2 regions of the Halomonas qinghailakensis genome follow, and region 2 is predicted to be linked to the other one. Evidence: predicted binding sites of a transcription regulator. Region 2 holds the regulator's gene; the other holds the start of a gene.

Region 1 (15,265 bases), 390 kb from region 2:
CACCCCGCTGACGTTTTTGGGCGGCAGCTTTTACTCCATCGATATGCTGCCGCCGTTCTGGCAAACCGTCACTCTGGCCAACCCAGTGGTCTATTTGGTCAGCGGGTTTCGTTGGAGCTTTTACGGCATTAGCGATGTCAGCTTAGCGGCCAGCGTGGCGATGATCCTGCTCTTCCTAGCCGCCAGCCTTGCCACTATCGCCTGGATTTTCCGCACCGGTTATCGCTTAAAGCCCTGAATTTGCCGATTGCCTGTTGAGCGGTTCTTTGGCCACACCGCGCTGATGATGAATTGTTTTTTAAGCAACCGTTCTTGGTTAAACCGCGCTCTTAGCTAAATCGCGTTCTTGGCTAAATCGCTTTCCTAGCTAAACCGCGTTTTTAGATAATTCGTTCTTAGATAAATCGTTTTTAGAAAAAAGGTAACTCCTGCTTATGCCGCTACTGCAAAGTATTGTGCACCGCCTTGATCCATCGCTAGATGGCGAGCGCTTAACCGTCACGGCGGCACCGGCGTCAACGCCTGCGGCCAACGAAGACCCCGTGATGGCAAGCCTGGTGAATTCGTTAAACGATACCTACAACACCAAAGCCAAAGGGTGGGGGCGGTTTGCTGAGCAGGGCGAGCAGGCTGGGCCGCTGGTGGCTTGGCTGCGGGCGTACATGGCCGAAGAGCAGGATTTCACCCAGCTTTCGATTGCCATTGCCGAACGTCTTGCGCAAACGCTGCAAGAGCAGCTTTCGGTGAGCGGCTACTTGGTGTTTGCTCACTTGCGCCAAGGCGATACTGAGACGCTGTTTCTAGGCTTAGTTCATCAGCGGGAAGGGATTGGCATTAACGCAGAGCACCAAGCAGTGCCCGCCGCGCAGCTGAATACCAGCCAGCTTACCTTGGCGGCACGGGTAAACCTGACTCAGTGGCAGAGCGATTCTGAAAGCGCGCAGTACGTATCGTTTTTAAAAGATCGCGGCGGCAAAAAGCTCGCCGATGGCTTGATAGCGCTGTTGGGAATGGAAGAGGGCATTGATGCCCCCGCCGAAACCCGTACGCTGCTGAAAGCCTTCAGTGATTACGTCGAAAAAGAGGATTACGACGACGAAGCCAGCCGAGAAAAAACCGATACCCTGGTTGATTACGCCAACGAGCAGCTGCGCCGTGGCGAGCCAATGACGCTAGAAGAGCTTTCAGGCTTGGTAGACGAAAAACAGCCCAAAGCGTTTTACGACCATATCCGCAATGCAGACTACGGCCTTTCACCGGAGATCCCGCCAGATAAGCGCACCATCAGTCAATTTCGCCGTTTTACCGGGCGCGCTGGGGGAGTGTCGATCAGTTTTGATTCCCACTTGCTTGGTTCCAGCATCGAGTACGATGAACACCAGGATCGCCTGATTATCAAGCAAGTGCCCAAGCAGCTAAAAGAGCAGCTGGCGAAGCGCAAAGAGTGAGGAGCTAGGAGTGAGGAATGAGGAATGAGGAGTGAGGAGTAAGAAGTGCTTCCAGTTTTCAGCCAGTATCTAGGCACTTAGTGCGGTAACTGCAGTCGAACAGCAAGACTCAATAGCAGGAGAGCTTAACGTGCTGGATGCCATTAGCAATTTCTTCCAACGCGCGCTGGCAGAACCTGAACAGCGCGATAACCAAACCCTGACGCTAGAACTCGCAACGGCGGCGTTGCTGTGTGAAATCATGCGTGCTGACTACGATAAAAGCGATGCTGAACGCGCCGCACTTAAGCAAATGCTTATCAACCGCTACCACTTAAGTGAAAGTGACGTTAACGAGTTAATGACGTTAGCGGAAGCCGAAGTGGATGATGCCGTCGATCATTACCAGTTTGTCAGCTTGATAAAAGAGCACTACGGTTATGAGCAGCGTTATGAGCTAGTCGCGCTAATGTGGCAGCTTGCTTGGGCCGATGGCAGCGTCGACCCGCTCGAAGAGCATCGTATCCGGCGGCTGGCAGACCTTTTACACGTTAGCCACAGCGACTTTATTCGCAGCAAGCTTGAAAGCACGCCCCACGATGACTAATGCCCCACAGGACAGACGCTAAACCACAGGAAGGGAGCGCCGAGACGCCAATGAGTGATATGCAGGATGCATCGAACTTAACCGAATTGATTAATACCATGGAACGAATGGAGCGTGAAAAAGCCAAGGTAAGCGTAGACGACGTGGTTCACGCGGTAGGCAGGCGTTCATTTGGGCCACTGTTGCTGGTCGCCGGGCTAATTACGCTCGCGCCCATCATCGGTGATATTCCTGGTATGCCAACACTGATGGCGGTGTTGGTAGTGCTCACGTCTGTTCAGCTATTAATCGGCAGAGAAACTTTTTGGTTACCTAAATGGCTGACAAAACGCTCGATTTCACGGGAAAAATTCGATAAAGCCATTCGCTATATGAAAAAGCCCGCCAAATGGGTCGATAGCTTGTTAGGTGTACGTTTAGCGTGGATGACCGGCTATATCGGCATACGCGTGACCGCGGTGATGTGTTTACTCATTGCGTTAGCCATGCCGCCGATGGAGTTTATTCCGTTTAGTGCCAACGGCGCAGGCCTGGCGCTTACCCTGTTTGGTTTAGGCTTAGTGGCCCGCGACGGCATCATGCTCTCGCTGGGTTTTCTACTGACTGGGGTGACGTTTACGGTGGTGCTGATCAACGTGCTATAAGTGTGAATACTATCATCCTAATGTCGCCTAAATCGGCGACTTTTTTGCAGGAGTAAGCACGCACTATGTCTGATCCAGTACCGTCTGAATCGTCATCATCGCCACACTCATCCCAGGTGCATTCATCCCAGACACATTCATCCCAGACACATTCAGCTTCGCCACCAGCACCTAAAGCGCCGCATGAACAGTCACCTTGGGAGCGGCGAATTGAAACAGCGCTTTGGAATTCGCGCTTTTTAGTAATGTTGGCGGTAGTGCCAAGCCTACTAGGCTCACTGATGCTGTTTATCGTCGGCACGCTGGATATTTTAACCGTGGTAGGCGACGTACTGCGCTACTACCTCGTTGATAGCTCTATAGATATCCACGACACCCTGGTGCCAGACATCATCATCGCCGTTGATGTGTATTTAATCGCGATTGTGCTGCTAATCTTCGGGCTAGGTATCTACCGGCTGTTTGTTTCCCGTATCGACCAAGCGGAAGTGCGCTATCCCACACACCCGTTTAACGTCGGCTCGCTGGATCAGCTCAAGGATAAAATTGCCCGCGTGGTGATACTGGCGGTGATTATTGAGTTTTTCCGCGCCGTGGTAGATATCCGTTTTAGTACGCCGCTGGAAGCCATTTACCTCGCGCTTTCGGTGCTGGCGCTTGCCGCAGCGCTTTATCTTATGAGCCTAGGGCATAAGGGAGAGTAGAGGCGCGGCATCTCACTATTCACCTTCCAGCAAGCCCACCACTAACTGGTTGAGCTGCTGCTGAAACTGCCCGCCGGGCGAAGGCGGCGTTGGGTCGGAGGTGATCACAACGGTCATCTCCCGCTCAGGAATTACATAAAGCGCTTGCCCGCCGTATCCACGCCCGTACATAACCGGCTCCTGCGCCAAGCTGGTGACAAACCAGCCGTAGCCGTATCCATCGCCTGTCCAGGGCGATTGGCCTCTTGGCGTCCACGATGCCTCTACCCAGCCTTCCGGTAATACTCGCCTGCCATCTACCATGCCGTCATTGCGATAAAGCTCGCCGATTTCGACGAGCGCTCTTGGGGAAAGCTGCATATCGTTGCCGCCGAAGTAAATACCTTGCGGGTCTTGTGGCCAGGTAGGAATCGCAATGTCTAGCGGCTCGCCAAGCAAGCGCTGGGCAAGGGCGTAGGTACTTTCACCACTCGCCTGGGTAAGCGCGGCAGAGAGCAAATGGCTAGTGCCAGTGGAGTAGAGCATGCGCCCACCGGGTTCATCCACAAACGGGCGGGTGAGCGCATCGTTTACCCAGTGGTTACTGGCGACCCAGGCACCATAGTTGCTGCCCGATGTCCGCTCTAGGCCTGCTTGTAAAGCAAGCAGATGCGCCACGGTAATATCATTCACCCGTGGGTCAACGCCGCTAGGCAGTTGGCCTAACAGCTCCGCTAACGGCTGCTCGGTAGATGCAATAATGCCGTCTTCAATGGCCGCACCGGTAATGGCTGCCAATACGGTTTTTGAAAGCGATTTGATGTTAGCGGGGGTGGAAGGCCCAGGCCCGCCTTGATGACGCTCGTGAACAATATCGCCCTGATAAGCCACCACCACCGTATGCACACGGCGTAGCTCACCCGCTTTTTGGTCAAGCGCTTGCAGTGTGCTGGCTGATGGCTGGCTTGCAGCAGCAAGTGCAGGCAGCAACGGAACCATCGTAAAAACAAACAGTAAAGGAAAAGCAGTAGCGCGCATTGCAGCCCCTTTGGCATCAAGCTTGGCCTTGAATTTGGCGGAGAAGAGAGGGTAGATAGAGAAAAGATAAGTAAACAGGCTTTTTACAAGGACCATGTCTAAGGACTATTTCTAAGGTCTATGCCTAAAGTGCATGTCTAAGGCCTGTATCTCTTGCAACTTTCTTACAGGAGTAACGTTTGAGGAAACAAGCGGCGGTAGGTTCAATAAATCTCAGTAAACGCCAGCTGTGGCTAAAGTACGCAAACATAACCAATCACTGCTAGGCTTGGGGTGTTATTTCAAAGGTAAGCATTCTGTTGCCTTCTTTGAAACCTAAAGCTTGAAAAGTGAAAGCCTCAAACGCAAAAAGCAAGGAGTGCCGTTATGCGTAACATTATCTATATTATTGGCCTAATCGTTGTCGTGCTTTTTATTCTTTCGTTGCTTGGACTGCGCTAATAAACGGCTGAATGTGAGGCCAGCACGCCAAACGCAAGGCGCCCGCACATCCTTACGGTGTGCGGGCGTCTTGGTTTTAACGATTTGGTTTTAACGATAAGAGGTGTTTATCGATAGAACGTTGGTAACGCGAGCGCGATCAAGCGCAGTCAGCGGCACCCTGGCCGAACATATCAAACATCATCTCGCGCCCCATGGGGGTTAGCACAAAGCGGCCATAGTCGTTAAGTTCAGCGGCGCCGCTCTCTTCAAGCACTCGCTGACAGGTTTTCCAGCTGGCGCAGTGGCTATTTAAATCCATCAATTCGCGCCGAGTAAGGCCACTCTGGGGCAGCGTTACGGTTTCGAGTACATGGCCGTTGTCATAAAGCAGCTCGGCAACGGTAGAAAGGCAGTGACGTAGGCTACGCTGCACATGATACGTGGCAGACGCGACGGTAGAGGCTGGGTGTGACACCTCGGGAGTCATAGGTCATTCTCCTGCAAACAGTGCCAAAATGGACGTGTTGCAGTGCATTATACAGTCATTAGTCTGTTAGACCAAGGTCTATGATTTTAGGAAGGAGGTTTAGTAAGCGTGTTCGCCCGCTATTTCACTGGCGAAGGATCAAATTGCCAAATCTTTTACAATTATTTACCTTTTGGCCAGTAGAAAAAGCCATCTAGATTCAAGTTAGAGAATAAATGGCCGATAATGCTTATTAATAAATCACATTCATACGCATGAGCAGCGCCAGCGTGATGGGCGTTTTTTAAAAAAAGGGCAGTAACTTATGGCTTCCATTTCATCACTCGGTATTGGCTCAGGGCTCGATCTCAACGGCTTGTTAGATCAGTTGCAAGATGCAGAGCGGGGAAAGCTTGCGCCAATTGAGCGTCAACTGGAAACCCAGCAGACCAAAATTTCCGCCTATGGTCAGCTGCAAAGTGCACTCTCCCAGTTTCAAACAGCTTCTGCTGGGCTAAACGACAGCGCGCTATACGAAAGCCTTTCCACCAATGTGGGGGGCAGCGCCATTACCGCCACCGCCGATGGCGAAGCGCAGCCCGGCAGTTACAATGTCAGCGTTGAAACACTGGCTACCCGTGGCACGCTAGCCTCTGAAGGGGTGGGAACGGTGGATCAGCCGTTGACCACCGCCGAGCAAACGTTAACGTTTACGTTCGGTGATGGCACCAGCAAAGAGGTCACCATTGGCGCAGATAGCAGCTTAGAAGCTATGCGCGATGCGATTAACGCCAGCGAAGATTCCGGCGTTAACGCCACCATCGTCAACGACGGCACGAACTATCGGCTGGCGCTTAGCTCCAGCGAAACCGGTGCAGACGCTTCTATTACCGGCTTTAGCTTTTCCGATGCTGGCACGGCACCGTTCGCCGCCGACACCGATAACACCCTGCAAGCAGGCACCGATGCCGCCCTGACCGTTAACGGCATCGCCATTACCAGCCCCACCAACCAAGTGGAAGGGGCAATTCAAGGCGTTACGCTTAATCTTCAAGAAGAGGGTGATAGCACCGTGGCAGTCGAGCAGGATACACGCGCTGTTCGTGAAGCGATTACCGGTTTTGTTGATGCTTACAACGACCTAAAAGGCACCATTGGCGAGTTAACCAGCTTCAATGCGGAAACCGGTGCCGCTGGCGAACTGCTTGGCGACAGCGCAGTGCGCACCGTCGAATCGCGTATGCGCAGCGTATTAAGTGGCGGTATTGAAGGCGAGTTTTCAATGCTTAGCGATATCGGTATTTCGCTACAGCGTGACGGCACGCTGTCTATTGATGAAGGCGAACTTGATAACGCTATTGCCAATAATCAGGATGCGCTGTCGGCGTTTTTCGCAGGCGATGCGGATGATTCAGGCATGGCTGGGCAAGTTAACCAAACCCTGGAACAGCTGCTAGGTACCAACGGCGCGGTAAAAGGGGCTATTAGCGGCGCGGAAAACCGCGTGGAGTCTCTGGGTGAACGCTACCTCCGCACGGAACAAACCATCGAGCAGACCATTTCCCGCTACCGCACCCAATTCGGCCAGTTAGATAGCATGATCGCTCAGATGAACCAAACCAGCGATTACCTTACCCAGCAGTTTGATGCCCTTGATGCCCAGCTGGGCCGCAACTAAACGCTAAGCGGTTAAGTCGTTGCTAAACGCCTGGGCATTGACTGCCCAGGCGTTTTTATTAGACGCCCCTTTTTGGCGCTCAGCATAAAAAAAAACACCAAAAGAAAATATCAAACCCATGAAAAAGCGCTAAAGTTGCGCGCTTTTCTGCCGATAACGTTAATATCTATTAACAGGGCGCTCGCAATGCGCCTAACTTACTTGTTGGTTTAGCCTTTTGCACTGAGGAACACCCCGCATGGCGACGATAACCTCTCTTGGCGTTGGTTCTGGCCTTGACCTTACTGGCTTGCTTGATCAGCTGCAGGCCGCCGAGCGGGGTAAACTCGCGCCGATTACGCTTCAAAAGAAGCAGCAGCAGGCGAAAATTTCTGCTTTCGGGCAGCTGCAAACGTCGCTGAACTCGTTTCAAGATGCGGTCGCCAAAATTAACGACCCCAAACTCTACCAAAGCCTTTCCGCCAATGTGCGTGGCACTGGTAGTGGAGAAGCTATTAAAGCCACTGCCGCCGCTGATGCGCTGCCAGGCAGCTATCGGGTTGAAGTCAGCCAACTGGCGACCTCTGGCACGCTGGCCTCTAGCCGCGTCGATACCAAAGACCAGGCGCTTGACCTGCAAGGGGCGACCGCGCTGCAGCTCACCTTTGGCAGTGGGGAAGGGGCCGCAACCAACACCGTTGATATCAATATTGCGGAAGGCAGCAGCCTCGCTGATATTCGTGATGCTATAAACGCCGACAAAGAAGCCGGGGTTAACGCGACCATTATTAACGACGGCACCGGCTATCGGCTGGCGCTTAGCTCTAAAACCACCGGTGCAGAGGCTTCTATTGAAAGCTTCAATTTTGTTGACGCCGATGCTGCCGTAGTGACAGGCCCCTTTGCTGAAGATGCACTCACCAAGCGCCCTGGTGAAAACGCTGCGTTAACGGTGAACGGCATTGCGATTAGCAGCGCTGACAATAAAATCGAAGGCGCGATTCAAGGCGTAACGCTAAACCTTGCAGAACTCAACATTGCCGAGGGCGAAACCGCCACCAGCACCGTTAACGTAGAGCGCGACACGCTAAAACAGCGCGAAGCAATTAACGGTTTTGTAAAAGCGTTTAACGACCTAAAAGGCACCATTGGCAAACTGACCAGCTTTACCGGCGACAGCGAAACTGCCGGTGAGCTAGTGGGCGACAACACCGTGCGCACCATCGAATCCCGGCTGCGCAGCGTGCTAACCGGCGGCGTAGAAGGCGGCGAGTTATCGACCCTTAACCAGCTAGGCATCACCCTGCAACGGGATGGCAAGCTAAAAGTCGATGAAGAAACGTTAGATAACTTAGTCGCCAACAACCCCCAGGCGTTAAACGCCTTTTTTGCCGGGGATGCAGCAGAAAACGGCATGGCAGGCAGGCTGAACACCACCATCGAACAGATGCTCGGCAACAACGGCGTAGTAAAACTAGCGATTAGCGGCGCAGAAAACCGCGTCAAAAGCCTAGACGACCGCTTCGAACGCATGGAAAAAACCATTGAAGGCACCATCTCCCGCTACCGTAAACAGTTCAGCCAGCTAGATTCAATGATCGCCCAGATGAACAGCATGAGCAGCTACCTCACCCAGCAATTCGATGCCCTGGATAATCAGTTAGGCCGCAAGAAATAATCACGGTGCTGTGCATTGTAGGCAGCAGCGTTAGCTCTGGTTCGACACTTCGACGATGATTTAGGCTTTGCAGTTTATGCTGACTAAGGGCGGCTACGCCGCCATCGCCCACTGGAAGTGGCCTCCTACAATAGAACAGTGGCACGTTATCTTGTAGGAGGAAGCTTTAGCTCGCGATCTCAGCTGCGAAGACAGTGAATAAACCTCAACTTCCCTAAAAGTGCTGCTTCCCTCCTCCTTCAGTTACCAAAAATTACATCTTTTTTTACCAGCCGCCCTAAAGATTCCCCCCGCCGTGCCGTTAATTAACATAACGGCACACACAGTGGCCGAAAAGCAGGCCTACTAGGCCAGTGTCCAAGCAAGGAGAATCACACCATGTCAGTGATCAATACCAACATCACATCGATGATCGGCCAGCAGAACCTGAACAAGTCGCAAAACGCGTTGACCACGTCTATGGAGCGCTTGAGCTCTGGCCTGCGTATCAACAGCGCCAAAGATGATGCAGCTGGTCAAGCCATCGCCAACCGTATGACCGCACAAATCAGCGGCCTGGCTCAGGCACAGCGTAATGCTAACGATGGTATCTCCATCGCACAGACTACTGAAGGCGGTCTGAACCAGATCAACGATAACCTGCAGCGTATTCGTGAGCTAACTGTCCAAGCACAGAACGGCACCAACAGCCAGAATGACCTGCAGTCCATTCAGGACGAAGTGACTCAGCGTTTGAATGAAATTAACCGTATTTCTGAAGAAACAGATTTCAACGGTACCCGTGTGCTTTCTGAAGCTGCCAGCCCGCTAACCATTCAAGTGGGTGCTGAAGATGGTCAGACTATTGACGTTAACATTAAAACTACTAACGCAAACTCCCTTGGCTTAGCTAACTTTGATGTGCGTCAAGCACAGTCTGTTGAGGTTGAAACTGTTAACGCGGTAGGTGGTGATGCAGTACCTGTTCAAGCTGCTGCTGATTTTGACATTACAACTGCCACTGGTGCAGGAGCAGATGGTACGGCTCAAGGGGTCTTTGACGACGGAAATGGCAATTACTTTGTTCAGATTACAGGTAACACTGATCCTGCTGATGATGGTTTTTACGCAGCGACTATCGACAATACTGATGGTACTGTAACTACAACTGGAACTACTCCAGACACTACTGCTATTGATGATTCAGGCATTGATCTTGAAGCTGCTGGGTTCAGTGCAGCTGCTACGTTTACCGTTGTCGAAGATGATAATGGCGACTATTTTGTAGATGTCACTGATGGTACAACACCTGCTAACGATGGTACCTATGCTGCAACTATTGCTGATGATGGAACTGTTAGCTTAGCTGGTACGACTACACCTACTTCTACTGATGCAGCGACTGGTACACCTTCAACTGTCACCAATATCACAACAGCTGCATCTCAGTTTACTGCAGTTACTGAAGTGCCTGGCCCAGGTGCTAGCACCCCTAGCTTTGCAACAGATGCTATTACTGCTGGCATTGATACACCAGAGCTAGTTCAACTAACAGCAGAAGATGGAACAGAGGTTTATGCTATCCAAGACGCGAATGGCGATCGCTTTGCGGCTGATGTTGATGAAACAACCGGTGTAGTAACTGCACAGTCCGTGACCTACACTGACGAAGCGGGCGTTGAGCAGACTTCTGCTGTTCAGCTGGGTGGTATTGATGGTGTTACTGGTTATGTCACAGTGACTGACGCTGAAGGTAATGACACCAACTATTCATCTGAAGCATTGAATGGTGAAGACCTCCAAACAGCTGAAAATGTTGCTCAGGTATCTTTGGCTCAGACCACTGATCCGTTGGCTCAGCTTGATGACGCACTGAAGCAAGTTGACAGCCTACGTTCCGAGTTGGGTGCCGTGCAGAACCGTTTTGAGTCTGCCATCGAGAACTTAAGCACCAACGAAACCAACCTGTCTTCTGCCCGTTCGCGCATCGAAGATGCCGACTACGCAACAGAAGTAGCCAACATGACCCGCGCGCAGATCCTGCAGCAGGCCGGTACGTCTGTATTAGCACAGGCCAACCAGATCCCGCAGTCCGTTCTTTCTCTGCTGGGTTAATCTGAGGCTTAGCTTCGATAGGAAACTTTCTCTATCACTAAGCAGCACAATGAACCGGCTCCCATTGGGGGTCGGTTTTTTGTTGGGGGTAATATGACCAATGAAGAACAACAACACGTTATCGACGAGCTGCAAACAGTCATAGCGGACACTCAAGCCACGCTACAACGCTTTGAAGACACCGGCATGGATAAAGAGATGCCGGAGGACTATGAAAAGCTGCTGGATATTTTAGACGGCGCGGTGAAACAGCAGCGTGAGCATACTAGGTGATGTTGGAGGGGTGAAGAGCCGTTGCTTTAGACCAAGGTTTGCTGGCGATTGCGGACTTTTTTGCCATAATCTATTAGCATGCTTATTTGTTGGCTATGCTTCTGACAATAGAGTACTTTTATAAGGCGAGGGCGTGAAGGCGCGGTGGGTGCCAGGGATGAGAAACTAGTATGGATACTTATACGCTTACGTTGATGGTGGCGATTGTTACGATGTGGGTCAGCCTGACCTGTGGTTTTGTCGCTATGTATTTAATTCTTAGCGATGGGGCTAGAGGCGCTCTCCAACCGGCTAATAAACCCCGAAAGCTTTCGATGGGTACAAAAGCGCAAGTAGAAGATGTCCCCACGTTGGCAAATGAAGGCAGTACGTCTTGGGGTGTGCAGGTGGTGTTTGAAACCCCTTCCCCTGGGCTAAACGAGCGCTTAAGTGTGGCGCTGGCATCTGCTGGCGCGGTGTATGAACCTAATACAAAAGCTTTTACGGTGACGGGGGAGTCTTCCCTTAACCCAATCGTTATTGAAAACGCTTTTCCTCCTGGGCAGCTTCCTTCGTTTACAGACGATAATAGCCAGTACTTGATTAAGGGTATCGCTATTAAAGTGAATGAAAATAGCCGTTCTCTTTCACCTAGTAAGCTCCAGCTTGCGCGGCTGGTTTCTCTTGCGAAATCGTTGGCCCGTTTAGGCGGTAAGGTAGTTGATGCTAATCAACAGCCGATCACTAAAGCTGGTTTTAAAGCCGTTATTTCTGGTAAGGCAAAGATTTAGTTATTCAAAGCATCATTGTTGCTCGCTTTGTCGTTCACTTTGCTAAGGACTGGGTGTTTTCTTAACAGACAGGTACTTCCGTACTGGTACAGGCTAAACAGATCCCGCAGAACGTGCTTTCTCTGCTGGGTTAATCTAGAGCTTCACGATACAGCGAATTCTTGATAGCTAAGCGGTACACTCAACCGACTCCCTTTGGGGTCGGTTTTTTTATGAGGGGCAATATGACCAATGAAGAACAACAACACGTTATCGACGAGCTACAAACAGTCATAGCGGACACTCAAGCTACACTACAACGCTTTGAAGACACCGGCATGGATAAAGAGATGCCTGCGGACTATGAAAAGCTGCTGGATCTGCTAGATGATGCGGTGAAACAGCAGCGTGAGCATACCAAGGTGATGTTGGGCGACTGACACCCGCCACTCACAGAGGTTACGCCCCAAGTCTGTAATTCGCATGCCCTTAGCGGGAATCCATGGTGAGGCAGGTAGTTGAGTATCATCGGGCAAAGGTCAAAATGGATTCCCGATAACCCCACTCGGGAATGACGGTGCGGTGGTTTACTCGGGCATAGCGGTGTGGTGGTTAGCTCGGGAATGACGATGCGGTGCATTCGGGAGTGATGTTGGGGTAGCTAACACCCGCCACTTACTGAGGTGACGCCCCAGGTCCGTCATTCCCGCATGCCCTTAGCGGGAATCCATGGTGAGGCGGGCAGTTGAGTCGTATCGGGCAACGGTCGAAATGGATTCCCGATAACCCCACTCGGGAATGACGGTGCGGTGGTTTACTCGGGAGTGATCGTGGGGCGGCTGACACCCGCCACTTACTGAGGTGACGCCCCAGGTCCGTCATTCCCGCATGCCCTTAGCGGGAATCCATGGTGAGGCGGGCAGTTGAGTCGTATCGGGCAACGGTCGAAATGGATTCCCGATGACCCCACTCGGGCATGACGGTGTGGTGCATTCGGGAGTGATGTTGGGGTAGATGACACCCGCCACTCACAGAGATGACGCCCCAGGTTCGTCATTTCCGCATGCCCTTAGCAGGAATCCATGGTTTTGCCTGCGTATTAACACTCTTGTTATGTCTTCCGCTTTTGCCATTTCCTGCTAAATTCGCTAAGGGCTGGGTATTTACCACACTGGAGAAACAGGTATGGGCAGGGTGCACTTTATTGGCGGTGAGAAAGGTGGGGTGGGTAAGTCGATGACGGCGCGGGTGTTGGCGCAGTATTACATCGATCACGAGATGCCATTCTTGGGGTTTGATTGCGATGCTTCCCACGGGACGTTTTCGCGCTTTTATCAGGATTATGCCTCCCCCGTGGTGGTGGGCGACGACGATAGCCTAGACGGCATACTGACGGCGCTGGAAGAGCACCCCGAGCGGGACTTAATTATTGATTTGGCGGCACAGTCTGCCCAGCCGATTAACCGCTGGATTGAAGATACCGATGTGTTTGGGCTGTTGAATGAGCTAGGCATGCAGGTGGTGTGGTGGCACGTGATGGATGATGGAGCGGATTCTGTTGCACTGCTTGCCGAGGTGCTGGAACGTTACAGTGCCCAGCCGGTTGAGCTAGTGGTGGTGCAAAACTTGGGGCGGGGTGAGAATTTCACGCGCTTCCAGCGCTCTGATGTTTATCAACAGGCCAGCGCCCAGGGCGCTACGTTGATAGAGCTGCCCAAGCTACATGCCAAACTGACCCAGAAAATTGACTTCAACAACAGCAGCTTTTGGGCGGTGGCCAACGACCGTAGCCTTATGAATATTGCCGAGCGTCAGCGCATGAAGGTATGGCTACGCAACGCGTATGCGCAGGTTGATTTCTTGGACTCGAAGAAATAGCGTTTGAAGAAGAAATAGTCTTTGAAGAAATAGCGTTTGATACAGCCTGTAGAGCGAAAGAGGTGCTGAATTAAGCGTGATGCTGCAGGTAGAAAAGCATTGACAAGCGCTGGCAAGCCCGCTTAACGCGTGATAGACTATGCCATCCTCTCAGACAAGACCCGTGGGCGGGCAGATTTTGAACTGCTCGTTACACTATTTGGCAGCATTTTAATTGCTTCCAAATCAATTGGTTGTTGTGGAAAGATACTGACGGAAAGGTCGTGTCGTGGCGAAAACCTAGAGGTGAAAACCTAGAGATAAAAGCCGACCGACAAATACATAGTTAATTCGTTGCCGTTGATTGGCAACCTTTATTCTCCAAGGAGATACCTGTGGCGAACAGCAAGCAAGCACGCAAGCGCGCCCGCCAGGCCGAGACTCGTCGCGTCCTGAAAGCCAGCCAGCGCAGCATGGTCCGCACCTACATCAAGCGTGTGATCAAAGCGATCAGCACTGGCGATCATGGCAAAGCGATGGAAGAGTTCCGGGCTATGCAGCCGGTTGTCGACCGCATCGCTGATAAAGACGTTCTTTCTAAGAAGAAAGCTGCACGTCTGAAAAGCCGCTTGAACAAGCGCATTAAGGCTCTGGCGGCGTAAGCCGGCAGGCGCCATAAAAAAAACCGGCTGCGGCCGGTTTTTTTGTGTCTGAACATCGCCTGTAGCGATGCACTGTGAGCTTATGGATTGAGTCATGACCACGAACACGCCTCCGCAAGCCAATATGTCTCCCCCGCGCCGCGGGTTGATGCGCTCTGGGTTAGTGGTCAGCGCGATGACCATGCTGTCGCGAGTGATGGGGCTGGTGCGCGATGTGGTGGTGGCGACCTTTTTGGGGGCGGGAAGCGGGGCCGATGCGTTTTTTGTCGCGTTTAAAATTCCTAACTTTCTGCGCCGTTTGTTTGCTGAAGGGGCGTTTAACCAAGCCTTTGTGCCGGTGCTTTCCGAGTACTCTACCCAGCGCAGTAAGCAGGAAATTCGTGAGTTACTAAATGCGGTGGCGGGCAGCCTAACGGCCATTTTAGCGCTAATAACCGCGTTGGCGATGTTGGGTGCCCCGTGGCTGGTGTGGGTGTTTGCCCCTGGCTTCGGGCGTGACCCCGAAAAGTTAGCGATGACTGCCGATATGCTGCGGCTGACGTTTCCCTATTTGCTGTTGATTTCGTTAACGGCGTTTTCGGGTAGCGTGCTGAACACCTGGAACCGCTTTGCGGTGCCCGCCTTTACCCCGGTGCTGCTGAATCTTTCGCTGATTGGCGCGGCGCTGCTGCTCATGCCGTTAATGGAAGAGCCCGCCATGGCGCTGGCTTGGGGGGTGTTGATTGCCGGGGCTGCCCAATTAGTGTTTCAGGTGCCGTTTTTGCTGCGCCTGGGGCTGTTGCCAACCCCGTGGCCAAATTTTGCCCATGAAGGGGTGAAGCGCATTCTGAAGCTGATGGCCCCCGCGCTGTTTGGGGTGTCGGTCTCGCAGATTAATCTGCTGCTGGACACCGTATTGGCGTCGTTATTAACGGCGGGTAGCGTGTCATGGCTGTACTATTCGGATAGGTTGGTCGAGCTGCCGCTTGGGGTGTTTGGTGTGGCGATTGGTACGATCATTTTGCCAG
Region 2 (15,265 bases):
CGATATTATGATGGCGCAGGATTTCCAGGATCTTACCGGCCAAGTTATCAAGAAGATGATGGATGTCATTCGCGAGATTGAGCATCAGCTTGTGCAGGTATTAATCGATAATGTGCCTGGTGCTCAGGCAAGAGAGTCGATGCAGCGCAAAGCAGAAGATCAGTGGAAAAATGATAATGCGCGTCGCAATGAAGAGCTGTTGAACGGTCCTCAGGTGAAGGAAAATTCTCCTGATATTGTTACCGGTCAGGACCAAGTAGACGACTTATTGGACGAATTGGGCTTTTAATGGGTGGTTATTAAGACATTGTAACGCCCTACCTATGGCAGTATAGGCTTCCATTCAGCCGTCCTTCGGGGCGGCTGAATTTATGATAAGCCACGCAAGATACCGCCGGATGGCCGCATGGCAGATGACGATAGCGATCAGGAAAAAACAGAAGAGGCCACGCCCCGACGCTTAGACAAAGCGCGTGAGGAAGGTCAAGTCCCCCGGTCTCGGGAACTGGCGACCTTTTTGCTGCTATTAGGCGGCGTCATTGGACTATGGAGCATGGGACAAATGCTCTATGACCAGTTAGGCATGGTGATGGAGCAGGCTTTCTTATTCGAGCGTCGTCACGCCATGGAGAGCATGCCGATGCTGGTTAATGCGTTGGATCTAGGCCAGCGCACACTGATTGCAATGCTGCCGCTGTTCTTACTGTTGACAGTGATTGCGCTGGTCGCCCCCGCCCTATTGGGAGGATGGTTAGTTTCCGCAAAGTCGATGCAGCCTAAACTGTCAAAGTTAAATCCAGTTAAAGGGTTAAAGCGTATTTTTTCGACGCAGGCATTGATTGAGTTAGCCAAGGCGATTGCCAAATCAATTCTGGTCGGCGGCATTGCGTCAGCATTTCTGTATGCCAACCTCGGCAAATTTATGGGGCTAATGAATCAGCCCATTCAACAAGCGTTGGCCACGGCATTGAATATGTCGGCCCTTGCTGCGGGTCTGATCGTTTTGTCGTTAATTGTGGTTATTCTGATTGACGTGCCATTTCAGCTTTGGAGCAATGCGAAAAAGCTGCGTATGAGCAAGGAAGAGGTTAAGCGAGAGCACAAAGAGTCGGAAGGCGATCCCCACGTTAAAGGCCGTATTCGCCAGCAGCAGCAAGCCATGGCGAGGGGACGAATGATGAGCAAAGTGCCTGACGCCGACGTTATCATCACCAACCCTACCCACTATGCGGTGGCCCTGAAGTATCAGGAAGGTAGTATGGGTGCGCCGCGGATGGTGGCCAAAGGGGCCGATGCAGTGGCCGCGCGTATCCGTGAAATAGGGCGAGAGGCTGGTGTGCCGCTATTGGAAGCAGCGCCCTTAGCGCGTGCCCTGTATCATCACGTGGACTTAGACGCTGAAGTGCCTGCAGAGCTATATACTGCGGTTGCTGAAGTGATGGCTTGGGCCTACCGCCTGAAACAGGTTGCACAACAAGGAGGCGAGGTGCCCCCAACCCCAGACAACTTACCGGTTCCCCCCGACATGGAACGTTCCAAGCGGGACACCGGTGGCAGTGAGGCGCAATCATGAAAGGCTTAACCCAATTGATCAATCAGCGCGATTGGATGGGCGATGTGCGCATGAAGTTGCTCGCAGGGCCGCTGCTGATTTTGATGATTTTGGGCATGATGATTCTGCCCTTGCCGCCCTTTGCGCTCGATTTGCTGTTCACGTTTAATATCGCGCTGGCCATTATGGTGTTACTGGTCAGCATGTTTGCGCAAAAACCGCTCGATTTTGCGGCATTTCCTGCTGTTCTCTTGTTCACAACACTTTTACGTCTATCGCTTAATGTAGCGTCGACTCGTGTCGTACTTATGGAAGGCCACGAAGGGGGCGATGCGGCCGGTAAGGTGATTGAGGCGTTTGGTACCTTCCTGGTCGGCGGGAATTTCGCCGTTGGCCTGGTGGTCTTTTTGATCCTTGTGATCATCAACTTCATGGTTATTACCAAGGGCGCTGGGCGTATTGCCGAAGTGGGGGCGCGCTTTATGCTGGATGCGATGCCCGGTAAGCAGATGGCCATTGATGCGGACCTCAACGCCGGTTTAATCGGCGAAGAAGATGCTAAAAAGCGCCGCGCTGAGGTCGCTCAAGAGGCCGATTTCTACGGCTCTATGGACGGTGCCAGTAAGTTTGTGCGTGGTGATGCCATGGCCGGTTTGGTCATTATGGTGGTCAATATTATCGGCGGGTTATTGATCGGCATGATGCAGCACGATATGGGCTTTGCGGATGCAGCGCGTACCTATACGTTATTAACTATTGGTGATGGCCTGGTGGCCCAGATACCTGCGCTAGTTATCTCTACCGCCGCGGGTGTCACTGTCTCGCGCGTCAATACTGATCAAGATGTTGGCCAGCAAATGATCAGCCAGTTGTTCGTAAACCCACAGGTCATGATCTTGTCTGCTATGGTGATGGGGCTGTTAGGTTTGGTACCCGGTATGCCGAACCTAGTATTTCTTATTTTCACAGCGCTGCTGGGGGGATTAGCGTGGTTCCTCATTCGCCAAAAAGAGCAGGCACTAGTAAAAGAAGAAATAACGGCCACACCGCTTCCCCAACAGGAAACCCCAGAAGCCAGCTGGGAGGATGTGCAACTGGTTGACACGCTAGGCCTTGAAGTAGGGCACCGTCTTATTCCCTTGGTGGATTCCCGCCAGAAAGGAGAGCTACTCGGGCGTATAAAAAGTGTGCGTAAGAAATTTGCTCAAGAAGTTGGTTTCTTGCCGCCAGTAGTGCATATACGCGATAACTTGGAGCTACCGCCTAATACCTATGTCCTTTCTATGAAGGGGGCCGAAATCGGGCGAGCAGAAGCGCAGCCAGGCAAGTGGTTAGCAATCGATCCAGGCCAAGTCTCTGGGGAACTGCAGGGCACGCCTACTCAAGATCCAGCCTTTGGTTTGCCTGCTGTTTGGATTGATGCCAATCAGCGTGAACATGCCCAGGTGTACGGCTACACCGTCGTAGATGCTAGCACGGTGATTGCCACTCACTTAAACCACCTGCTCCATCGTCATTCGCCTGAAATGCTGGGGCGTCAAGAAGTACAAAAACTGCTCGACAAGCTGGGGGAAGATCAAAAATCGCTCGTCGAAGAGGTCGTACCCAAAGCTATTTCGCTCACCGTGCTGCAACGCATTTTGCAAAACTTGCTGGATGAAGATGTCTCGATTCGTGATATGCGTTCCGTGCTAGATACCCTGGCAGAGCATGCAGGACAGCAGAAAGACGCCAATGAGCTGACCGCCTTAGTGCGCATTGCCTTGGGTCGAGCAATTACCCAACAGTGGTTTGCTGGCCAGGAAATGCTCAACGTGATGGGACTAGATGCTCAGTTAGAGCAAGTGCTGATGCAGGCAATGAACGGTAATGGTGCGATGGAGCCAGGACTTGCTGATACGCTAATGACCCAGGCGCAGCAAGCACTAGAGCGTCATGAAGGTAGCGGTGAAGCGCCGGTGCTGGTGGTGCAGCACTCGCTGCGTGCTGTTTTATCGCGTTTCTTACGTCGTCGTATGCGTCATTTGGTAGTAATGTCCCAGGCGGAAGTGCCAGATGACCGCACGTTGCGAGTCACCACGGTAGTCGGAGGGCGGACATGAGAGTGATACATAGCATTGGTTTTAAGCCATCAAATAGAGGCACAGATAAAGCATGAGCGTAAGACGGTTTGTTGGAGCAAACAGTCGTGATGTGATGCGCCAAGTGCGTGAAGCATTGGGCGAGGACGCTTTAATTGTGGCCAATCGTCGTACCGAGGGCGGTGTTGAAATTTTGGCGATGGCAGATGAAGCCGTCGATCATTTCGAGCCTTCTCCCTCAGCGCTCCCACCGTCTACTTCTGTTTCTCAGGTGGCATTCCCACCACGCGATTCTGATCCGCTTCAAGTGATGAGTGAGCGCTTACTGCGTGAGATGCAGGAGATGCGTGAGCTGCTTTCTCAGCGGCAGTCAGCTGCCGAGCTGCCTGCTACAGAGGGTTACATCGCCCCTCAAGCTCGATTACGCCAGCAGCTGTTGAGCATTGGTTTTAGCGAAGAGCTAAGTGACGAAGTGCTCGCTGAACTGCCAGCGGCACTGGCTCAGCCAGAGGCTGATAGCACGCTTGTTATGGCATGGCTTCGTGACCAGCTAATGGCGCGACTGCCTGTATTAAAAGAGGAAAACGGCTTTTTTGATCAGGCGGGTATTGTGGCGCTGGTGGGGCCAACGGGGGTGGGTAAAACGACTACCACGGCTAAGTTAGCAGCACGTTTTGTGATGCGCCATGGGACGCGTCCCGTGGCGCTTGTCACCACCGACAGCTTCCGCATTGGTGCCCACGAGCAGCTGCGAATCTATGCCCGGTTGCTTGATACCCCCATGTACGCCTTAGATACCGAACAACCGATAGATGAGCTAGTAGGTCGTTTGCAAGGTAAGCAATGGGTGATTATCGACACCGTTGGTATGAGCCAGCGGGACCAGCGTGTGATTGAGCAAATTGCTCAGTTGCAAGGCGGGAAAGCGTCCGTGCGATTAGTGCTGTTGCTGAATGCCGCCAGCCAGCCTGAAACGCTGGAAGAGGTCGTATTGCGCTATCGCCAAGCGGCGCGGGCAGCAGGCGCTGAGTTAGATGATTGTATTATTACCAAGCAGGACGAAGCCGGGCGTTTAGCGCCCGTGCTTGATATTGTCATGCGCCATGGCATGCGCGTGCTATTCGGTTCTTACGGACAGCAGGTTCCTGAGGATATGGCGGTTGCTGACCCTGCTGCATTAATTGACCAAGCGCTTACTGCTCATCCAAACCAAGGGAAAGAGTCACACAGCTTCCCTGCTGCAGGGAATTCAATGGGTGCTCAGTCGGTAACTTTGCCACGCTGGTCCCGCGACGTGCTTGGCCAAGGCCGACGCCTTAGCTCTGTACTGACGCGGCTACGTGACAGGGTGGTCGGCTTCTCAGCGTTAGAGTCTGTCTGGGATATCGCCTCTTTGCCTGGCGTGCTGCAAGATAAACGTCTCGATGCGCTATTAGTAAGCGTGCCTTGTGCGGGAAAGGGGCTAGGCATGGCATGGTTTCCCCGCCGAAACGAACGCGGCTGTGACTGGACGATGCCTGATGTCGGAATAGATGCAGACGGTGGTTGGCTTGCGTTAACCAGCTTGCAGCATCGTCAACCAGCGGGTTGGCACACACGGCTGTTACACCAGGGTGAAGCGATGGGAGCGGCAGTACATTTGCTACCTGTATTCCCTGACCCTACCACGTTAGCGTGGCTAGAAGACCAACACCTGACTTGGATCACACTAGTAACGGCTGCCCAGCGGGTATACTGTCAGGGCGAACGTTATACCCAGCGCCAGCTATTCACAGATAGCCCGCTTTCACATCACACTGATCTGCGCTTTCGTGGCCAAACGATGCAGCTATGGAGTACTTATATCAAGGTGGAAGATGCCGCTGGCACTCCGCTATTGGCATGGGTTGGTGATGTTCGTGATCCGGAAAATGGCAAACGTATCGCGCGTCGTTACTGGCTAACGCCTGCCCGATTAGGCGCAGACGTACTTTCGCTGCTGGTTATCCAGCTTCAAAGCGAAGGGTTATCGAGCCTAACCAAACGTGCTTGGCAGCAGTTGAAAGAGGCGGATAACGGTGAGGTAAGTACCGAAGTGCGCTTGTTGATGGCCAGTGGTATCGCTGCAACAGTGGGGCACCTAGATGCTGCTAGCGATGAGGCGTCGGTAGCGCTGCGTTCCGATCTATTAAGACTACTGGGCACCGCGCGCAAACGGCGCGATACAGCGATGTTAGATGCGCTTGTCCACGCGTTTATGGCGCGTGATGCTATTCGCCAACTTAGCAGCGTTAGCCGAGAGGGGCTGGTATGAGCGCCGACGATCAGGCGGCGGGCCTTCGCAAGTGGGCAGATTTACAGCGCCAGCAGCGCCAAGTGCCATCAGTAGAGGGCGAACCTGCTGGGGGCGAGCCTGTGGAAGAGAAGTTGGCGGTTGAGCCACGGGAGAATACGACAGATCATATAATGTCGCCGTTAATCGCTGCGCCAACGCCAACGCCAACGCCAACGCCAACGCCAACGCCAACACCAACGCCAACGCCAACGCCAGTTCCGCAAAAACCGCTTATTGTGGTTGGTCTGCTTAACGGTGGAGAGCAGCAGGTGGCAAAAGTAAAAGGTCGCTTGGCGCAGTGGTCGGTATTAGGCCGTCGCTGGGCTGGTGATCCGGATGATTGGGACATTCGCATCGTTAATGCTGAAGCCGACGACCTTAGCCAACTGAAAGCTCGCTACTCGCGCTGGGCCTTGTGGATTAATAGCGATGCTGATGCCTTCGCACAGATGTATCGTGTTCTTCGACACGTGCATGAAAACGGTGGTCCAAGGCAGTTGTTAGCATTGCATGAGCCTCATTTGTCGCGCAGAGGCCTGCTCGATAACTTACGAGAAGCAGCCCGTTACTATCTGGATATAGAGCTTTTACTGCTTGCGCGATAACGCTAGCCTGACGCAATGTGGCCGCGTCTTAACTGCGGTATCCAGTGCTTTTATAAGGAATAACAATGCACCTGCCTACCAGTTTCAAGAAGCACCGCCGCAACACACATGTGACGCAAGAAGTTTTCACCTAATGATTTGTTTCAAAAATGCTAGCCCAAAAAATGTTAGCTTTAAAATCGGCTGGTTAGCCGTTGGCCCAACGCCCGCTCGACTGCTCAAAAGCATAGCGATGGTGGCACTAAGCGTTGTCAGCGGAAGTGTCTATGCCGCGACTGGAAGTTGGAGTACAGAGGTACCCAGCGTGTTTGTCACGATGAGTGACCGCGCAATCAGTAGCCAGCCTATTGAACCACCAACGGAGGCACAGGTAGAAGGTGCTGTGATAGGGCGTATTCATTGGCGCTTTCAAATGCCAGCCAATACGCCAGTGAATGCGTGGCTATGTCATCCTGAACAGTGCGTTCCCTTAACGGCAATGCGGGGGATGACTTCAGCATTAGCCGGTAAACAGGTGGATGGGCCGCTGCACTTTCGTTTCTCATTAGCACCGGGCCAGCGACCAGTGCGAGTGCAGAAATTGCAAGTGATCGTGAACTACCAGTGAACAGTGTTTAGCCGTGAGGCATCAGGATGTATACAGCACAAGGCAGGATTAAACAGAGCGAGCTGTTAACTCAATACATGCCACTGGTAAGGCGTCAGGCCTTAACGCTGCAGGTAAGATTACCCGCGAGTATTGAGTTAGATGATCTTATTCAGGCGGGCATGGTGGGTTTATTAGAAGCGTTGGGGCGTTTTGATGCTTCCCAGGGGGCAACATTTGCCACGTTTGCAAGCCAGCGTATTCGCGGCGCTATGATGGATGAGTTGCGCACGCGTGACTGGTTGCCTCGTAGCGTCCGTCGCTCTGCTAGGGCCGTCGATAATACAGTGAGACGCCTTGAACAGCAGTTAGGACGCCCGCCAGAAGAGAGCGAAATTGCGCGGGATTTAGCAATGCCTCTGAATGAGTATCAACAATTACTCAATGATACTAATAGTGGTCAATTACTGCCCTTTGAAGAGCTAGTGGCCGAAGGGAGTGAGCCAGCAAAAGAAGATGCAAACAATTTGCCCTTCGATCAGCTGTTAGACCACCAGCAGCGCCAGTCGTTAATTGATGCTATTGAGGCGTTGCCCGAGCGCGAAAAGCTGTTAATGGCGTTGTATTACCAAGAAGAGCTGAACCTTAAAGAAGTGGGAGCAGTACTGGGCGTGACTGAGTCTCGCGTCTCCCAGCTCCACAGCCAAGCAATTAGCAGGCTTCGTGCTCGTTTGTATGATGCCGCCTAAGACCTATTTAAATCGCTAATAACCGGCGAGGAGCCGTTGATGAATCCATCTACGTTGATCGGCATTTTTGCCAGCATGGTATTGCTAGTAAGCGTGCTGTTTTTTACCGCAGAGTCACCCGAGAGTTTTCTTAATTTACCGGGGTTAGCCATTGTAGTGACGGGTACCTTGGCAGCGACCTTTATCAGTTATCCACTGAAGGAAGTGCTCCGTGTAGTGCGCTTAGTAGGCCTAGTCTTTCGGCGTGAAAATACCTATGTGCGCGATGACATTAACGAGCTGGTTTCCATGGCGCGGCTATGGTTTAAAGGAGATGTCAGGGCGGTTGAAAAGGAGCTAGAGCATACTCGAAACCCCTTTTTGCGCACCGGCATTCAATTAGTAATTGCGAATACAAAAGAAGACGAAATTTTCGATATGTTGCGCTGGCGCATCGCACGATTAAAAGCGCGAGAGCATGCTGAGGCGCAGATATTTCGTACCATGGCCACCTACGCGCCCGCCTTCGGTATGATTGGCACATTGGTGGGGTTGGTCAATATGCTGGAAGTAATGGATGCGGGAGATCTTGATGTTATTGGCCCGCGTATGGCAGTAGCCCTGCTGACAACGTTCTATGGTATTTTGCTGGCTAACCTAGTGTTCAAGCCTATTGCCGTCAAGCTAGAGCGGCGAACGGAAGAGCGACTCATCACCATGAACATGGTGTTGGAAGGCATTTCCCTGATTACCAAACGACGCCTACCCTCATTTATTGAAGAAACGCTTAACTCCTTTATCGTCAATTATCATGACGAAATTCGCGATGCCACGGTAAAGCCGCGACCAACGGCTAGCCCTGCGGCAAAAGGATAGCGCGATGCTTGATCGGGATTCACGGCATGCATTAGAGCTACCCCCTGTTTCCGGTGAAGGAGATGAAAGCTGGCTTACCAGCTACCTAGACGTGTTGACGCTGTTAATCACGCTGTTTGTGTTGCTGCTTGCCTTAACGCCACCGGGCGGTGGCGAAGCCTCTGATAATGACCGGATGCGCTCAGCCACTGCTATTACCTCGCTTCCATTGGCCAGCTTGGCAACGGGTATCCATCCTCGCTACAGCGGACTAAAGCCACAGATGGCAGATGTTAATATCCCAGGGGTAAGTGTCTCTCAGGGACAAGAAGGTGTTACGCTGCGCATTGACGATAGTTTGCTTTTTCCTAGTGGAGACGCTGTATTAACGCCACAAGGGCAAGATGTGTTAGAAAGCCTTCTGACTGTATTAGATTCCTTTGATGGTCAAATTTCGGTAGAAGGCCATACGGATAACATTCCTATTGCCACATCGCGTTTCCCCTCAAACTGGGAACTGTCGGTTGGGCGTGCGATTGCCGTTGTCCGTCACCTTGAGCGTCAGGGAGTGGCTGTTTCACGCATGCGGGCAGTCGGCTATGCCGATACCCAACCCATGGAAAGTAACGCAACGCTGGAAGGCAGGTCTGCCAACCGGCGCGTTGAGTTGTTGCTACGGCAGCAGGCTGAGGGGTAAATAGATTTCTTGAGGCTATTTTTGTGTCGAAGCATCATCCGCTACTGCAGGCGTTCGGCGCCTTACTGGTTCTCGACGCTGATAGTCGACGCATCCAGGCCGTTAGTAGCAATTTGTCATCGCTGTTAAATATACCTATCCCTGACGTGCGTACCCAAACGTTAACGAGCGTGCTGGGCAAGCGCTTAAGCCAGCGCGTACGCTATGAACTACAGGGAAAGCAGCGCTTGTCCGGGCCGCTGACGTTTAAATGCCCCACCCGCTCTCAGCGTTTTCAACTCCATGCTTACCGTTCAGGGATGCATGTGGTGATTGAGATAGAACCTCTTCACACGTTAGGCAAACAGCGTTTACTCGGCACGGTGAATGAACGCTTGATGCGCCTAGCGGAAGCCACCCATCAAGAAGAGTTGCTCGACTATCTAGTGATGGCTGTGCAGGAGCTAACGGGGCATGACCGGGTGTCAGTGTGCCATTTCGATAGTGATTGGCATGGCTTAATTGTCGCGGAATCGTTGGCGACAGGCAGTGTTAAACCGGGTAGCGTTAGTCCAGGTAGAGAAGTGCCACTAGGCCGCTTACCTGCCTTGCTGGGTCAGCGTTTTCCCGCCAAGGACTTTCCGGTTGCGCTGCGGGGTGCCTACGAGCGACATCCGGTACGGCTTATTCAAGACGTTGCAGCACCCTGTGAGCACTTGCTGCCAAGGGGAGCCGTCGTAGACCTGAGTGATTGCTTCTTACGTGCTCCTGCTCCTGAACGGCAGCAGTATTTGCAGCGCCTAGGGGTACGCGGTGCGCTAAGCGTTGCTATGCAGGGCGATACTGGCCTATGGGGCCTGCTATTCTGCCATTCGGCATCTGCCTATCCGGTAACACCCCCGGTACGCGATGCAGTGCGCACCTTAGTACAAATGGCTACACAACGGTTGTTGTTACTGAGAGCCCGCCAGGAAGCACGCTATTTGCAGCGGGTACAAGATAGCTTGGTGCTTTCATCTAATAATCGGTTAAAGCCACAGAGTCCTTATCAGCTGTTTACGGAACACGCGGAGACATGGCAATCGCTCTTTCGTGCCCATGGCGTTGCACTGTGGGTAAAAGGCAGTGTCTATCAAGCAGGCAATACGCCTAAGCCTGAAGCCATTAGCCAGCTAGTGACGCGGATTGAAAAAGCACATGTCCATAGTGGTCCGTGGTGCACCCAAGAGACCGCAAAAGAGCCATTAACGTCCTCATTAGGCATGTCAGAGCAAAGTGGTGTGTTGGCAGTGCCGTTGCCTACTGACCCTTCTCAGCGTGGCTGGCTGATATTTTTTCGTCCTGAGCAAGTAGAAACCCTTTACTGGGCAATGCAGCCCCCTTCAGCGCCACTGACACCGATGATGATGCTGCCTTCTGCTGCATGGTGCGAAGAAGTCACGGGTAAAAGCGAAGCGTGGCAGCGGGTGGAACGTTTGGCTGCAATGGATCTAGGCGAAGATTTAACGCTGGCTATTTCCGCTTACGAAATTAGTACGCTTAACATGCACTTAGAGCGTGAGCGTAAGGCGCTGGCAGACGCAAATCAACGCTTAGAACAGCTGGCGCACTTTGACCCACTCACTCAAGTGTGGAACCGCTACCGCATTGAGCAAGCCATTGATGCGGAGCTGGTGGCGGCAAAGCGTTATGGAGCGGCGTTCGCCCTGCTATTATTCGATGTTGATCATTTTAAGCAGATTAATGACACTCTTGGCCACAGTGTGGGTGATGATGTGTTGATATCGTTGGCGCGCATGGTGGAAAGCTCCCTACGCGGCTGTGACCACTTAGGGCGCTGGGGCGGTGAAGAGTTTGTGGTGTTGGCAACCCACTCCAGTATGGACGCTGCTGAGGGGCTTGCAGAACGTTTACGTAGCCTAGTAGCCACACTTCAGGTAACAGGTTTGAACCAACCGATGACGGTCAGCATTGGTGTTGCCGTATGGCAACCCGATGATAGTTGTAAAACAATCATCGCCCGGGCCGATGCTGCGATGTACCGTGCTAAACGTAATGGTCGTAATCGTGTTGAAATTGCTGAAAAAAATGTGCAATAACAAGCAGCTTTGTTGATTGTCTGCACATGTGTTAATTATCAGCAGAGCTGCATAAGTGCTGCATTCTGTCGATGGCCTCATCTGCACCATCAAGGTTAAAGGTCATATACCACGGATCTCTATCTTGTTGGTCAAAGCCGAGAAACAGCTGCTCGCCTTGGCTCATTTGCGCCATCAGCGTGGGTAAGTCGTTCAGGTAGAAGTGTGCATAAAACCCATCATCCCCACGCTCGGTAATAAATTCCGCCATGGTGTCTATGATCGGCGTGTCATCTACCCGGATTCTGGTGGGCACTAAGTTTACCGCGCGGCTTTCGCCCTGCTGCTTATCCAAGGTAACGCGCATTTCCAACCACGGTAAGTCGCATACCCCCTGGGTTGCGTTAAGGCTTAGCGTGGCATCCGAATAACTATGGGTTTCCACGGCGCGAAAATGCCGTTCATCTCCTAATGAGAGCATCATTGATTGCCAGTGACCATGGGGCTGTATCGCGTCACTATTAAACGTGGCCGCAACACCAGACACGGCGGTACTGAGCAAGGTGGCGCTAAAGGCCGCTAACGCAAAAGGCTTTAAAGTAGGCATAAGGGTGGCATCGCACAAGAAAAATATTAGCCTATCGTTTGTTGAAGATAAGCAAAAGGTAACGCGCTGATTTTCCTATATGTAGTAGTCGTTAACAATAAGAGTGCCGCATATAGTGTGAAGTCATGTCTATACTTCATAGCCACAGGCCGTATAATCGCACCGTTTTGAGCGCTATATTCACCCCGTCGTGAAGGAGTTTCGCAAGATGAGCACCGCAACAAAGGCTATGAAAACCTCGAATGACGTCCCGCTACAGGTTCCCTCAAAAGATATCTGGGACGCTAAATATCGATTAAAAGATCGCCATAGCCAGCCTGTTGACCAGGATGTGGATGCCACCTTTGAACGGGTCGCGCGAGCGCTTGCGGCGGTTGAAGGAGACAAGGCCAATGAATGGCTGCCAAAATTTCGTTGGGCATTAGAAAATGGTGCCATTCCCGCTGGGCGTATTCTTTCCAACGCTGGTGCTGAAGCCTACAAACCTGCTGTTAGTCTAATTAACTGTACAGTCTCACGCACTATTCGTGATTCTATGCGCGATATCCTCGACTCGGTCGTTGATGCAGGCATGACGCTAAAGTCGGGTGCTGGTATTGGCTACGACTTTTCGACCCTGCGCCATAAAGGGGCGTTTGTGTTTGGCGCGGGTGCCGGTACTAACGGGCCGCTAGCGTTTATGGATATCTACGACAAGATGTGCTTCACCGTGGCATCGGCCGGAGGCCGGCGGGGTGCTCAGATGGGCACTTTTGACGTTGGTCATCCTGATGTTCGTGAGTTTATTCAAGCGAAGCGGGAAGCTGGTCGTTTGCGTCAGTTCAACCTAAGTCTATTGATTACCGACGAATTTATGGAAGCGGTGAAGCATAATGCCGACTGGCCGCTAGCGTTTCCATTACACCCGGGCGAAAAAGACGATGTAAAAGCCGGTGATTTGATTTACCGCGATTGGCCCGTTATAGAAGAAGGCTATAAGGTAGATGATGAAGGTCGCGTGGCTTGCCGTGTGGTTGAGGTCATTAAGGCCCGTGAGCTGTGGGACACCATTATGTCCTCGACATATGACTACGCCGAACCTGGGTTTATTTTGATTGATCAGGTCAATCGCATGAACAATAACTGGTTCTGCGAAGATATTCGCGCGACCAACCCGTGTGGCGAGCAACCGCTGCCGCCAGAAGGGGCTTGTCTGCTGGGTTCGGTTAACCTGACCAAATTTGTGATTGAGCCGTTTAGCGACAAGCCCCGCTTTGACTGGGAACGCTACCGTGAAGTGGTCGCTATTTTTACCCGCATGCTCGATAACGTGGTAGAAATCGCTGGCCTGCCACTGCCGCAGCAGCAGCGCGAAATTGAAGCCAAACGCCGCCACGGTATGGGCTTTTTGGGACTGGGTTCGACGATGACCATGCTCAAAATTCCCTATGGCTCTCAAGCATCACTGGCCTTTACCGAAGAAGTAAGCCGTCATCTTGCGCTGGAAGGCTGGAAGCAAGCGCTTGAACTCTCTAAAGAAAAAGGCATGGCTCCGGTGCTTGAGCAAGAGCACACGATTACACCGAAGATGATGCGTGAGCGCCCTCAGCTAGCGGCTGATGGCTATGAAGTGGGCGATAAAGTCCCAGGACGTATCCTGCATGCTCGCTATAGCCAGTACATGGCTAAAGTTGCCGAGCTAGCGCCTGAGTTAGTTGCGCAGCTGGCGGAACATGGCGCGCGCTTTACTCACCACAGCTCTATTGCGCCCACTGGAACCATTTCGCTGTCGATGGGGAATAATGCCTCTAACGGCATTGAACCCTCGTTCTCACACCGTTATTTCCGCAATATCATTCAATCGGGAAAGAAAACCAAAGAGCAGGTCGAGGTTGTTTCGTTCGAACTAGCTGCTTATCGCCACTTTATTGCCGCCGATGCAGTGGAAAGCGACTTGCCCGACTACTTTATTACCGCTGATTCAGTGACCCCTGAGCAGCACGTGGCTGTCCAGGCGGCGGCACAGCAGTGGATTGATTCTGCCATCTCCAAAACAGTCAACGTGCCGACGGAGTTCCCGTTCGAGAAATTCCAGGATCTTTACCTACAGGCTTATGAGAGTCGCCTGAAAGGCTGCACCACCTTCCGCTTTAATCCAGAAGCGTTCCAGGGCGTGCTGGTGCGTGAAGATGACTTGAAAAACACTACCTATGTGTTTGAGCTGGAAAGTGGCGAAACTATAGAGCTAGCCGGCGATGAAACAGTGGTCTACGACGGTGAAGAGCATAACGCCGCGAACCTGTTTGATGCCTTAAAAGAGGGCACCTACGGCAAATGGTAACGATGGGATGCGCTTTGTTAAGAACATTGCCCAATACCTTTTGCTAAGTGGAGAACATCATGGCTGTAGAAATTACTTCAAAAATAGTTGGTTACCGTATTAAGCAGCAGGAGCAGGCAGCCCCTGCCCCTGAACTTCCGGAAGAAGATCCGCTGACGGTAAGGATACCCTCGCGCCCAGAAGGAACGCTCGAAGCAGTATCTGAAAAGATCTCTTATGTAGGTGCAGAAGGGCGTAAAAAAGTTTATCTGCTAGTCTCGTTTATGCCGGTAGAAGGCGTGGTGGGTGGCCGACGTGTGGTGATTGAGCGCCCGGTTGAGTTCTTTTTCCCGTCAGGGCAGCTTTCCAGCGAGCATCAATGGATTACGGCGACGATGCGTAGCCTCTCCTTGGCTGCACGCGGGGGGTACGTCACCCAGGCGGTGGCTGACCTGCGCAAAGTTGCGTGGGATAAAGGGTTGGTGCGCTGTGGAATGAACCGCTGGAACAAGCCCATGTTCCACGATTCAGAAGTAGCGGCAATTGCCTGGTCGATCCAGCAAATTCTCTATCGGCGCGGTTTCTTGGACCAAGATGGCAATCAAGTGCCGGTAGAGACACTGGTAGCGCGCTATGCGCACCGTTTGCAACATGGCCATGCTTGGCAACCGCCGGTAGATGAACCAGAAAGCCACGTTGGTGCGGTTGAACCGATTGGCGGTGCCACTGAAACAGAGAACACTGCAAAAAAGCCTGAAGGCAGTGGCCCAGCTACCGTGGGTACCTGCCCTGAGTGTCGTGGTGACCTCATTATGATGGATGGCTGTCCAACCTGTTATGCCGGTTGTGGCTGGTCTAAATGCGGCTAAGCTAGGCTCACTAAG

What was found. The regulator FliA, encoded in region 2, starts transcription of late flagellar genes. The targets are predictions, from matches to a motif close to CTAAAGTTNNNNNNNNNNCNGCCGATA.
Region 1: the regulator FliA is predicted to act here: its motif matches at 7,096-7,122, upstream of fliD (flagellar filament capping protein FliD).

What each region holds. Positions count from the first base shown of each region.
Region 1 is NZ_CP096973.1:1,876,786-1,892,050, forward strand. It holds gene M0220_RS08865 (ABC transporter permease) at 1-238, shown strand, start outside; gene yejK (nucleoid-associated protein YejK) at 435-1,448, shown strand; gene M0220_RS08875 (tellurite resistance TerB family protein) at 1,579-2,034, shown strand; gene M0220_RS08880 (exopolysaccharide biosynthesis protein) at 2,085-2,678, shown strand; gene M0220_RS08885 (YqhA family protein) at 2,744-3,382, shown strand; gene M0220_RS08890 (serine hydrolase domain-containing protein) at 3,398-4,399, opposite strand; gene M0220_RS08895 (hypothetical protein) at 4,980-5,309, opposite strand; gene fliD (flagellar filament capping protein FliD) at 5,614-6,966, shown strand; gene fliD (flagellar filament capping protein FliD) at 7,205-8,623, shown strand; gene M0220_RS17355 (flagellin N-terminal helical domain-containing protein) at 9,002-10,717, shown strand; gene M0220_RS08920 (hypothetical protein) at 10,811-10,990, shown strand; gene M0220_RS08925 (hypothetical protein) at 11,161-11,760, shown strand; gene M0220_RS17400 (hypothetical protein) at 11,844-11,894, shown strand; gene M0220_RS08930 (hypothetical protein) at 11,985-12,179, shown strand; gene M0220_RS08935 (P-loop NTPase family protein) at 12,925-13,617, shown strand; gene rpsT (30S ribosomal protein S20) at 13,992-14,258, shown strand; gene murJ (murein biosynthesis integral membrane protein MurJ) at 14,353-15,265, shown strand, end outside.
Region 2 is NZ_CP096973.1:1,486,370-1,501,634, reverse strand. It holds gene cheZ (protein phosphatase CheZ) at 1-289, shown strand, start outside; gene flhB (flagellar biosynthesis protein FlhB) at 407-1,573, shown strand; gene flhA (flagellar biosynthesis protein FlhA) at 1,570-3,654, shown strand; gene flhF (flagellar biosynthesis protein FlhF) at 3,707-5,926, shown strand; gene M0220_RS07065 (hypothetical protein) at 5,923-6,552, shown strand; gene M0220_RS07060 (flagellar protein FlhE) at 6,686-7,159, shown strand; gene M0220_RS07055 (RNA polymerase sigma factor FliA) at 7,186-7,887, shown strand; gene M0220_RS07050 (motility protein A) at 7,927-8,742, shown strand; gene M0220_RS07045 (OmpA/MotB family protein) at 8,747-9,418, shown strand; gene M0220_RS07040 (sensor domain-containing diguanylate cyclase) at 9,442-11,496, shown strand; gene M0220_RS07035 (hypothetical protein) at 11,528-12,082, opposite strand; gene M0220_RS07030 (adenosylcobalamin-dependent ribonucleoside-diphosphate reductase) at 12,291-14,402, shown strand; gene M0220_RS07025 (hypothetical protein) at 14,462-15,250, shown strand.